DNA from 2 places in the Duganella sp. 3397 genome. Region 1 is predicted to be linked to the other one. Evidence: riboswitches for the same ligand, from Rfam matches in the RefSeq annotation. Region 1 holds a riboswitch; the other holds the start of a gene.
The links. A riboswitch is a leader RNA that binds a small molecule or an ion and turns the genes downstream of it on or off. The one in region 1 is predicted to bind cobalamin.
Positions count from the first base shown of each region.

Region 2: it holds a riboswitch for cobalamin, as region 1 does, so the genes downstream of both, J2X54_RS06915 (CbtB domain-containing protein) here and J2X54_RS25485 (TonB-dependent receptor domain-containing protein) in region 1, are expected to answer to the same signal.

Region 1 is NZ_JAVDVB010000013.1:1,289-7,063, forward strand. It holds gene cobT (nicotinate-nucleotide--dimethylbenzimidazole phosphoribosyltransferase) at 1-83, shown strand, start outside; gene J2X54_RS25475 (adenosylcobinamide-GDP ribazoletransferase) at 87-869, shown strand; gene J2X54_RS25480 (histidine phosphatase family protein) at 874-1,461, shown strand; cobalamin riboswitch at 1,456-1,673, shown strand; gene J2X54_RS25485 (TonB-dependent receptor domain-containing protein) at 1,757-3,631, shown strand; gene J2X54_RS25490 (iron ABC transporter permease) at 3,737-4,759, shown strand; gene J2X54_RS25495 (ABC transporter ATP-binding protein) at 4,767-5,540, shown strand; gene cobO (cob(I)yrinic acid a,c-diamide adenosyltransferase) at 5,537-5,775, shown strand, end outside.
Region 2 is NZ_JAVDVB010000002.1:522,783-528,557, forward strand. It holds gene J2X54_RS06900 (cobaltochelatase subunit CobN) at 1-705, opposite strand, end outside; gene J2X54_RS06905 (ferredoxin) at 702-1,034, opposite strand; gene J2X54_RS06910 (CbtA family protein) at 1,038-1,835, opposite strand; gene J2X54_RS06915 (CbtB domain-containing protein) at 1,826-2,029, opposite strand; cobalamin riboswitch at 2,153-2,362, opposite strand; gene J2X54_RS06920 (N-acetyltransferase family protein) at 2,416-2,937, opposite strand; gene J2X54_RS06925 (sensor domain-containing diguanylate cyclase) at 3,113-4,720, shown strand; gene J2X54_RS06930 (ribonuclease T2 family protein) at 4,693-5,688, opposite strand.

The DNA of each region.
Region 1 (5,775 bases):
TGCCGCTGCTGCACGCGGCAGTCAATTTCCTCAACCGCATGGCCACGTTCGAATCGGCCCAGGTCAGCGCCAAGGCCCACTAACCCATGCACCAGCTACGCCTGTTCTTCACCGCCCTGCAGTTCTTTACGCGCTTGCCGATCCCGCGCTGGGTGGGGTTCGACCCGGCGTGGCTGAACCAGGCGTCGCGCTACTTTCCGCTCGTCGGCGTGGTCGTGGCGCTGATCGCCGGCGCCGTGTATGCGGCGGCCTTCAAACTTTTTCCGCCGGCGATCGCCGCCATTCTCTCGACGGCGGCTGGCATCTATGTCACCGGCGCCTTTCACGAAGACGGCTTCGCCGACACCTGCGATGGTTTTGGCGGCGGCATGACGAGCGAGCGGGTGCTCGAGATCATGAAGGACTCGCGCATCGGCGCTTACGGTGCGATCGGCATCTTTTCCCTGCTACTGCTCAAGTGCGCCACGCTGACCATGCTGCCGCCATACGGTGCGATTGCCGCCCTGCTGTTTGCGCATCCGCTGTCGCGCCTGATGGCCACCGGGCTGATCTGGCGCCTCGAGTACGCGCGCGCCGAGGGCAAGGCCAAGCCGCTGGCGCAGAAAATGGCCACGCCGGAATTTGCCATCGCTGCCGTCACCGCAGTGGCGCCGGCCCTGGTGCTGATCTGGCTACACTGGCTGTCGTGGACCATGCTGCTGTCGGGCATAGCGTGCGCACTGGCCGCCACCATTTGGCTGGCACGCAAATTCGTGCGCCGCATCGGCGGCTACACGGGCGACTGCCTGGGCGCAGTGCAGCAGGTGACGGAAGTGATTTTCTACCTGTGCGTGCTGGCCGGCCTGCACAGCAGCGGCCAGTTCTTCTAGCACCATGCGGCTGATCCTGATCCGCCATCCACAGCCGGACGTCGCGCCCGGCATGTGCTACGGCCGCACCGACCTGGCGGTGGCACCCGCACAGCTGGAACAGGCGCTTGCCACCCTGCTGCCCGCGATACCCGACGGGATACCGCTGTTTTCCAGCCCTTTGCGACGCTGCGCCGTGCTGGCGGCGCGCCTGGCGTCCGCCCCCATCTTCGATGCCCGCCTGATGGAAATGGATTTTGGCGCCTGGGAGATGCAGGCCTGGGACAGCATTCCCCGCGCAGGCGTGGATGCCTGGACCGCCGACCTGGCCAACTACCGCCCTGGCGACGGCGAGAGCGTGTTGCAGATGGCCGAACGCGTCGCCGCATTTTATGACGACTTGCAGCGCCAGCTCGATGCCAACCATGACGGCGCAGCGATCGTGGTCTGCCACGCCGGCACCATGCGCCTGCTCGCTGCCCGCCACGCCGGCCTGGCGCCGCTGGCGATGGCGCTGCAAGCGGCGAGCGCGCCGCACCGGCTGCCGTACGGCGAGGCGCTGATCCTGCCGCACCCCGCGTCAAAGCAAGTCTCCAGGCGACACCACGTATAATGCCCGAGTTTTGGTGCCCGCGCGTCCGTCCGGATGCGCAGTTAAACGGGAAACACGAAGCCCCTTCACAGGGCCAGCGTGTGCTGCCCCCGCAACGGTCAACAAGCGTCGCCGATGGCGACAAACCAGTCCTGACAACCACTGTGCGCTGCATGGGAAGGTGGACTGGCCGCTTGCCAGCCCGGATACCGGCCAAACCTGGTGGAAGCACACGCGCCGGCATGCGCCGCCGTGCGCTTCTGTTCAATCTGGCCTGCGGGATGCTGGCCGGTTGCCCTTTACAGAAATAGCAATCATGATCCTTCGCTTTACCCCTCGCGCGGCGCTGCCGTCGTTTGTCCTCGCCCTCGCCACCTCCTGTGCCCACGCCGCACCTGCACCTGCACCTGCACCTGCATCGGCATCCACCGTGCTGGTCACAGCCACCCGCACGCCGCAAGCACTGGCCGACGTCATCAGCGACAGCACCATCATCGACGCCGAACAGATCGCCCAGGCAGGCGCCGGCTCGATCGTCGATCTGCTCAAGCGCCAGCGCGGCATCGAGGTCACGCGCAACGGTGGCGCCGGCAGCTCGTCGAACGTCTATATCCGCGGCGCCAACAGCAACCAGAGCATCGTGCTGGTTGACGGCGTGCGTATCGGCTCGGCCACCACGGGTGCTGCCAACTGGAGCGCGATTCCGCTCACTGCCATCGACCGCATCGAAATCGTCTACGGCCCATTGAGCTCCTTGTACGGTGCGGACGCCATCGGCGGCGTGATCCAGATTTTCACGCGGAAGGGTCAGGGCGCGCCGGCAGTTACCGGCTTTGCCGGCTACGGCAGCGACAATACGCGCGAGGCCGACGCCACGGTGTCCGGCAGCACCGGCGGTGAGCATAGCTTCAGCTACGCCATCAGCGTCGGCAAGGAAAAGTCGGATGGCTTTTCCACTACCCGCTCCGGCCTGTCCTCGTACAATCCGGACGACGACGGCTACGACAAGGAAAACGTCTCCGGCCAATTCGGCCTGCAGCTGGCCAGGGGTATCGAAGCGGGTGCGCTGTTCCTGCATAGCAACCTCGATGCGCAGTACGACTCGGGCCTTGCCGCCTACGACACGCGCAGCGAGAACACCATCGACACTGCCAGCGTGTTCGCCAGGGCGCAGCTGCTGCCAGCGTGGCGCAGCCTGTTGCAATATTCCGAAACCCGCGACAAGGGCGCCAACTACATCAACGCCACCGCAGCCGGCTACACCCGCATCGACACCAAACAGAGCTTCATCACCTGGCAAAACGACGTGACGATCGGCGCCGACACGCTGCAAATGCTGTACGAGCATCGCAAGGAAGAAGTGGACACCAACGGCGCGGCCGCCATGAACCGCGACCGCAATACCAATTCGTTCGCAGCCTCGTACAACGCCCGCCGTGGCGCGCATCTGCTCAGCGCCAGCGCGCGGCGCGACAACTCCGTCTACGGCAACCAGAACACCGGCGCCATCGGCTACGGCTACCAGTTCACCCGCGCGCTGCGCGCCACCGCAAGCTATGGCAGCAGCTTCCGCGCGCCGACCTACAACGAGCTGTATTTCCCGAACTACGGCAACCCGGCCAACCGCCCGGAAAAGGGCCGCAACGCCGAAGTGGGCCTGCGCTACGACGATGGCGTCAATGCGATGAGCGCCGGCTACTACCGCAACCGCCTGACCGACATGCTGGTCAACACTAACCCTTGCCCGTTCGGCGGCGGCTACACCAGCGGCTGCGCCTACAACGTCAACCGCGCCACGCTGGCAGGCATCACGCTGTCGGCCGCCACGCGTGTCATGGGCGTCAACCTGGGCGCCAACGCCGACCTGCAAGACCCGCAAGACGACACCACCGGCAAGCGCCTGATCCGCCGCGCCAAGCGCCATGCCAACGTCACCGCCGATTACGGCACCGGCGCCCTGAAAGCGGGCGTGGAAGTGGAGCTGTCGAGCGCACGCTTCGAAAACGCCGCCAACACCGTGCGCCTGGGCGGCTACGGCCTGGTGAACCTGTACGCCGCGTACGCCTTCACCCGCGACTGGTCCGCGCTGGTACGCTGGAATAACATCGGCGATAAACAGTACGACCTGGCCCGCTACTACAATACCCCGGGCGCCAAGTTCTTCGCCGGCCTGCGCTACGGCTACAAGTAATCCCACTTCGGGGTCAGTGCCGACATTCGGACACGATCTCTGCTTTATCATTGCAGAGCCTGTGTCCGAATGTCGGCACTGACCCCGAACTTCAGGAAAGAGTAAATGGCTGATTTCTCCCGCAAGTTACAACAGCGCGCCGTCCTGGTGTTGGGTGGATTGGGGCTGTTCGCGCTTGCGGGGCTGGTGTTTTCGGGGATGACCGGGTCGGTGGCGGTTCCCCTGGCCGATATGCCGGCTGCGATTGGCGACCTGCTGCATGGCGAGAAATCCACGCTGGCCGCTACCCTGCTCGATCTGCGCGTGCATCGCGCGCTCACCGCTTTCATCACTGGTGCGGCGCTGTCCCTGGCTGGCGTGATGATGCAGGCCTTGCTGCGCAATCCGCTGGCCGATCCCTATGTGCTGGGCATTTCCGCCGGCGCGTCGGTGGGCGCGCTGGCGGCGTTGATGTTCATGTGCGCGGCGTGGATGGTCGATGCGGCGGCGTTTGGCGGCGCCGTGGCCGTCTCCATGATGTTGTACCTGCTGGCGCGGCGCGACCTGCGCGGCGGCGCCGCAGCCGATGGCGGCACCGCCCTGCTGCTGCTCACCGGCGTGATTCTGTCGTCGGCCTGCATGGCGCTCGTCACATTGATGTTGTCGATCGCGCCCGACAGCCGCCTGCGCAGCATGGTGTTCTGGATGATCGGCGACATGGCCGGTGCACCGCTGCGCTGGATGCCGTGCCTGGTGCTGGTCGCCGCGCTGCTGTTCGCGGTCAAAAATGCGCGCGCCATGAACGTGATGGCGCTCCATGCGGAAGCCGCCGCCACCTTGGGCATCCGCGTGGGCGCGCTGCGCAAGGGACTGTTCTTTGTCTCCGGCCTGCTGACCGCCAGCGCGGTGACGACCGCCGGCAGCATCGGCTTCGTGGGCCTGATCGTGCCGCACGCCTGCCGCTTCGCGGTCGGTCCCGACCACCGCCTGTTGATTCCCGCCGCCACGCTGGCCGGCGGCATTTACCTGATGCTGGCCGATACGCTGGCGCGCACCATCATCGCGCCCGAGCAGCTGCCGGTCGGCGTGATCACCGCGCTGGTCGGTGCACCGGTGTTCCTGTACCAGCTGCACCGGCTGCGGAAGTGACGACATGATGATCGCCACCCATCAGCTCTCTCTTAGCATCGGCCAGCGCCAGCTGGTCGCCAATCTCGACTGGCAGGTACGCACCGGCGAATGCTGGAGCGTAATCGGCCGCAACGGCGCCGGCAAAAGCACCCTGCTGCGCACGCTGGCCGGACTGCGCCCAGCTGACGCCGGCACGGTATCGATCCGCGAGCGCGCGCTGCAAGACTGGCCGCTGGCCGACCTGGCGCGCCAGCGCGCCTTCCTGGCGCAAAGCCGCAGTGACGCTTTCGCCTACTCCGTGATCGAAACCGTACTGTCGGCACGCCACCCGTACCACGACCACCGCTACTGGGAAGGCAGCGACGACCATGCCATCGCCCTGGCAGCGCTGGCGTCGATGGAAGTGGCCGACCTGGCCGGCCGCGACGTGCGCACGCTGTCCGGTGGCGAGCGCCAGCGGGTAGCGATTGCCGCCATGCTGGCGCAGGACACGCCACTGCTGCTGCTCGATGAGCCGGCCAATGCGCTCGACCTGGCGCACCAGGTGAGCGTAATGACTTTATTGGCGCGCCAGTGCCGCGAACAGGGCAAGACCGTGGTCATGATTGGTCATGACCTCACGCTGGCGCACAGCGTGTCCACCCACGCATTGCTGCTGCGTGGCGATGGCCGCTGGCTGGCCGGCGCCAAGGATGACGTGATGCGCGCCGATATCCTGGGCGAATACCTGGGCCATCCGATCGACATCATCCGCCACGGCCACCGCAGCATCTTCATCCCCTCCGAGGAGACCCCATGACCGAACCAACCAACACCCCTGATACCGGCGACGCCGCCCTCAACGAACGCCACCGCGTGCGCATGGAGCGCAAAAAAGCCATCATCGACGCCCAGATCGCGTCTGCCAACAAGCAGATCGGCATCATCATCGTCAACACCGGCAACGGCAAGGGCAAGAGCTCGAGCGCGTTCGGCATGGTAGCGCGTGCGCTGGGCCACAACATGAAGGTGGGCGTGGTGCAGTTCATCAAAGG
Region 2 (5,775 bases), on a different contig from region 1:
AGGCAGCTTGCCATCCCCCGATCCAGACCGCAGCGAGGCGGTAAACACCGGCAGCACATTCATGCCGCGCGCTTCGAGTGCGGTCAGCAGCGCGTCGATGAAGCGGGTATTCCCGCTCATCCAGTGGGCGCGGTAGAAGACGATGCCGACGCTGGGGCGCTGCGGATCGGCCAGCGCCTGCCAGTCAGCCAGGCCGGCGCCTGGCGCCAGGTCCGGGTGGTAGATGCCGTGGTCCGGCAGCGCAAGCGCCGGCTCGAAGCCGAAGCCGGTCAACAGCAAATGGTCGGACAGGAAGCGCAGCAGCTGCGCCAGGTTGGCGCTGCCGCCGGCGCGGAAGTACTGCAAGGTCATGTCCAGCACGTCGGAACGAACGGTCGACACTGCCGCCAGTTCGGGATCGGGTTCGCCGGTGCCGCTGACGACGACCAGGTGCCGCCCCTGGCGGCGCGCGTGCTCGACCAGGTGGGAAAATCCGGGCACGCCGCCCAGGCGGCCCAGCACCCGCACCACGATCACGCGCGCCGCGCGCAGTTCGCCGTCCAGCAGTTGCGCCAGCGTGGACTCTTCCCCAAGCGCTTGCAGGTTCACACCCATGACCGGGCCGAAGCCTTCGGGCATTTGCGCCTGCGCCTGGTGCAGCACGGTCAGGTCGTTGGAGGCGTGGGTCAGCAGCGCAAGCTGTGAAAAATTCGGATGGTCGGTCATTTCGGTCCAGGTTCGCAGGTGTCGCCCACGCCCAGGCGGTGGAACACCAGGTCGGCGACTTCGCGCCCGTTCAGCAGATGCTCGTGGACGATGCGCTCGGCGTTGGCTTCGTTTACGCGCTGATACCACACGCCTTCCGGGTACACCACCACCACCGGCCCCTCGAAGCGGCACGCCACCATGCAATGGGTGCGGGTACGCTTGACGGCCAGCTCGGGATGTTCGTCGATCACCTTGCCCATGTGTTCGAACACGGCCTGTGCGCGGCCTTCTTGCGGCTCGCAGCGCGGACCGACGCACATGAAGATGTGGCGGTGGTGGGTTCTCATGAATCAGGCGAACTTTTTGTAGAAGTAGCCGGTCAGGCCCCCGAGGGCCAGCCAGAACACCGCATTGGCCAGCGCGGTGGCGATGATGAACGAGCCCACCAGGCTTTCCGGCGCTGCCATCGAATGCATGGGCGGTTGCGGCGCGCCCACCAGGTGCGGCACCAACAACAGCGCCACCGCACCCACCTTGAACCAGACGTTGCGGCTCCAGGCCAGTGCGCCGATGGCGACGGCGGTGGAGAACGCGGTGCAGATCCACCAGGCCTGGCGCGCCGAGACCGGCGCCGCCAGGGTGCCCGGCAGCTCGGGCGGCAGTCCGAGCGACGGCGCGATGAAGAACACAGCGTACGCGGCCGCGCCCCACAGCATGCCGCTGCGCCAGGTCACCGGGCGGCCGCGCAGGCAGATCACGGCCGCCAGCAGCAGCGCGTAACCGACACCCATGCTGACATCGGCCAGCGCCGTGTAGGCGGTGCGCTCGATACCGTCTTCGGGCTCCCAGCCGCCGTGGCTGTGGGCCTCTGCCGCCGCGCCGTGGCCGCCATGGCCATGCTCGTGCGGCGCAGTGCCGGGGGCATGCGCATGTTCGGCAGCGACAGGAGCGGCAGGAACCACGACAGCAGCAGAGTCCTGGGCCTTTTCATACACCTCGGCCTGCTGAATGATCGGGATTACCTGCAGGTGCTGCACACCGGTCAGCAGCAAGCCGGCGATGATGCCGGCGGCAGCAGCGGTGCGCACGATGCCGTTGAAGATGCCGGCCGGCGCCGCAGCGCCTGGCCCGGTGCGGCTTAGTGACACGGGAAGCCCGCCGAGTGGCGGCTGTCGTGGGCAGCATTGTGCAGCGCTTCCATCGAGGCGAAACCGGCGCCGAACAGCAGCACGGCGCCAAGACCGGCGGCGCACAGCGCCGGGATCATTTTTTCGCGCAGCGTGGATGTGGCGGGACGGCTGGCAACTTCGGCGTGGACGGTAGTAACTGGGGTGACGGGCATGATCTTCCTTCCAGGTGCGTGGAGACGGTACGCGGGGAAGGAAAGCGGGGATGCGGCCGGGATGCATCGACAACGGATGGACAGCACGGCGCAGCACTCACCCGTATCGCCCTCCGCAATACAAACGTGTTGACAGCTACTGGCTGGTTTCCGGGCTGACGAGTGGATCGCTCCTGGCAGTGCGCCTTCCCATGCTTGCGCACAGTGGCTGATTGCACTTCCTTGACCTCGACTACCGTTGCGGGGGCAGCGCCGGCATGGCCCTGGTCGGACGCACCGGCTTCCCATTTAAATATGCGGAACCGGGATCACACCCGACGTCCGCGCATACCAGAAGCTTTGACTACCGGCGAAGTATAGGGGCGGCACAGGGGAATTGCAAGGCGTTAGCCATCTACCGGAGCGCCGGGCGTGGGCAAGATCAGCTGGTAAAACGCCAGGTCCAGCCAGCGCCCGAACTTGAACGCCGCATGGCGCACGGTGCCGGCATGGACGAAGCCCAACTGCTCGTGCAGGGCGATGCTGGCGCGGTTGTCGGCGTCGATGCCGCCGACGATGGTGTGCAGGTCGGCCTGCCCGGCCGCCGCGATCACCTGTTCCAGCAGTGCGCGGCCCAGGCCCTTGCCGCGCTGGTCGGCGCGCACGTAGACCGAATGCTCGACCGCGTACTTGTTGGCCGGGTAGCCGCGAAAGGCGCCATAGCTGGCAAAGCCCAGCAGCACGCCGCCGGCGTCTTCGTAGCCGAGCACCGGATAGCCGCCGGCGCGCTTGGCGGCAAACCACTTGTTCATGCTCTCGAGCGTGCGCGGATGGTATTCGTACAGGGCCGTCGAATTGGCGATGGCGTCGTTGAAGATGTCGAGGATGGCTTGCGCGTGGCGCTCTTCGGTACAGCTGACAAGGTTCATGGTGACTCCGTGAAAGACAACCGTCATGATAGTCGAAAATATCGCCGCTACCACGGGCGATGGGACGCCATCCACGTCGCGTCACTTATTATCTTGCTTTTCAGACACAGATTTGATGCGGTGATGTAACATTGAGGGCAGCCAGATGGACCGTCAGCAGCCACCGTAGACACCGATGCCATTCAAAACCATAACAACCATGCGTGCACCCTCGATCCGATCCCGCCTGCTGTACCTCGTAGTGGCGTGCATCGTGCCCGCTGCACTGATGGCGATTTTGTTGATCGGCTACGATTACACCCAGGCGCGGGCGGCCTTCATCACCGGCGCCATGGCCACGGCGCGCGCCAACGCCATGGACGTGGACAAGGAGTTCGCCACCGTGGAGGCGGCGCTGCGCGCGCTGGCCACCTCGCCCGACCTGGCGCGCAGCGACCGGCAGGCATTCTACGCGCAGGCGCGCGGCCTGGCCGCCTCGCAGCACATGCTCAACATCGTGCTCGAAGACGCCAGCGGCCAGCAATTGATCAATACCTTCATCCCTTACGGCGCCGCGTTGCCCCCGCCGAGCATGGGGAACGTGCTGCAGTTCGTCCAGAAAAACGACGCCACCGCGATTTCCGACCTGTTTATCGGTGCGGTCTCGAACCGCAATATCGCGTCGGTCAGTATCCCGGTGCGATACCTGCCCGGGCGCCCGGACCTCATCGGCGCGCTGAATGCGACCGTCCCGGTAGAACGCTTCAACGCCCTGCTGGCCCAGCAAAGCTATCCCGAGCACTGGATTGCCAGCATCCTCGATCGCGGCGGCAAAGTGGTCGCGCGTAGCCAGGACACGCAGCGCTACGTCGGCCACAAGGCGCTGCCCGAAGTCATCGACCGTATGCGTGCAGGTTTTGAAGGGGTGATCGAAACCACCACCCTCGACGGCAAGCCGATACTGGCGGTGATGACGCATGCGGGCGACTCGCAATGGACGGTCGGTATCGGCATTCCGATCGAGGTGCTCAACGCCGAACTCAATCGCAAGCTGCTGGTGCTGGTATTGGCGACCGCCACCCTGCTCGCCGCCAGCCTGGTACTGGCGTGGAGCATCAGCAACCGCATCACGCGCGCCATCGGCGCGCTGGTGGCGCCGGCCATGGCGCTGGGGCGCGGCGAAGCGGTGGCAGCAGCCAGCTACGGCTTGCGCGAGGCCGACGAGGTGGGCGTGGCGCTGGTCGATGCGGCGCGCATGCATGCGCAGGCGCGCCACCAGGCCACCCACGATCCGCTCACCGGCCTGGCCAACCGCGCCATGTTTTGCGAGTTCCTGGAGCGGCAGGTAGAACTGTGCGCGCGCTCGGGGGAGCCGCTCTCGCTGCTGTACCTTGACCTGGACTCCTTCAAGCAGATCAACGATACCTACGGCCACGCCGCCGGCGACCAGTTGCTGACCGGCGCTGCGCTACGCCTGCGCGAGGAGTTGCGCAAGTCCGACCTGGCGGCGCGGCTCGGTGGCGACGAGTTTGCCGTGATCCTGGTGGGCTGCGACGCCGCAGCCACGGCCACCGTGGTGGCCAAGCTGGAAACTCGCCTGGCCCAGGCGCATCACATCGAAGGTTACGAGCTGGTGGCAGGCGCCAGCATCGGCGTGGCAATGCTGGCGCCCCAAGGCCGTGCCCAGCAGCAGCCGGTCAGCGCCACCGACCTGGTGGCCGATGCCGACGACGCCATGTACCGGCGCAAGGCCGAACGCAAGCTGGCCGCAAAAGCTCAATCCTTGCCGGCTGCTTCGATGTAGATCTCGTCGGCACAACCCTGCACCCGCGCCGGCGCCGGCTGGGCATTGCCCACCATGGCCGCCAGGTCGCGGTCGGTGCCGAATTGCAGCGGCAGCGACACCCGGATCTCCTGCAAGTATTTGCGCTGGCTGCACACGAGCGTGAGGCTATCGGCCACCTTCTCGCCATGGCGCGCTTTGACGCGCGCGAAGAAGTCGTCCACGCGGATGCTCTTGCCGGTGCTGCCGAGGATGATCTTGCCCACTTCCGAATCGTTCACCACCCGCACCGCTGATACCGCCTTGATGAAGTAATCGTCCGGCGCCAGTTCCTGGCACTTGCCATGCTTGTTCCACTCGTAGGCGCCGAAGGTGCGCTCGTAATAGAAGTTGGGCATCCACGGCGCTATTTTTGCGATGGTGTCCTTCGACAGCGAGAACTGCTGGCCTTCGCAACTGCCGTAACGGGTGCCGCACTCCTTCTTGTTGGGCCACAGGCCATGCAGGCTCAGGGTCTTTGCCTCCAGTTTGCCGCCGTTCATGGCATCGCATTCGGGCTTGCTGCCCTTGAACGGGAAGTGCTCGCAAAAGCCGGGCTGCCAGGTTACCGCCAGCACGTAGCTGTCCTGGCGGTTGGCGATGCTGCACGAGCCGCCATCGGCGGCCGGATCGCTGCCGCGCGGCGGCCGTGCCGAGCGCGCTTCCATCGGTTCGAGCACCGCTGCGCCGCAGTCGCGCTGTACCCAGCGCAGCTTCGGCTCCGCACCCGGCACTTCCACCCGCACCCAGTCGTAGTCGGCCTTGTTAATCTCGCGCACCGTATAGCCCTTGCCGGCCGCCAGCTGCGCAGCGCCGGGATTGGTGCGCTTGGCGAACGACGCATACGCTTCGCAGCTTTTGCTGGCGGTGAACGTGCCGCTGGCCGCTTCGCTGGCAGCGGCGCCGCCGGCCAGGCAGGCCAGCACAAAGGTGACAGTAATTCGCAACATGGAGAGCTCCGCAAGAAAGGTTGGCGGCATTGTAGCCGAGCCTGCGCGGACCAAGGCCGGCGTTGTCGATTAGCCACGCGATCAACA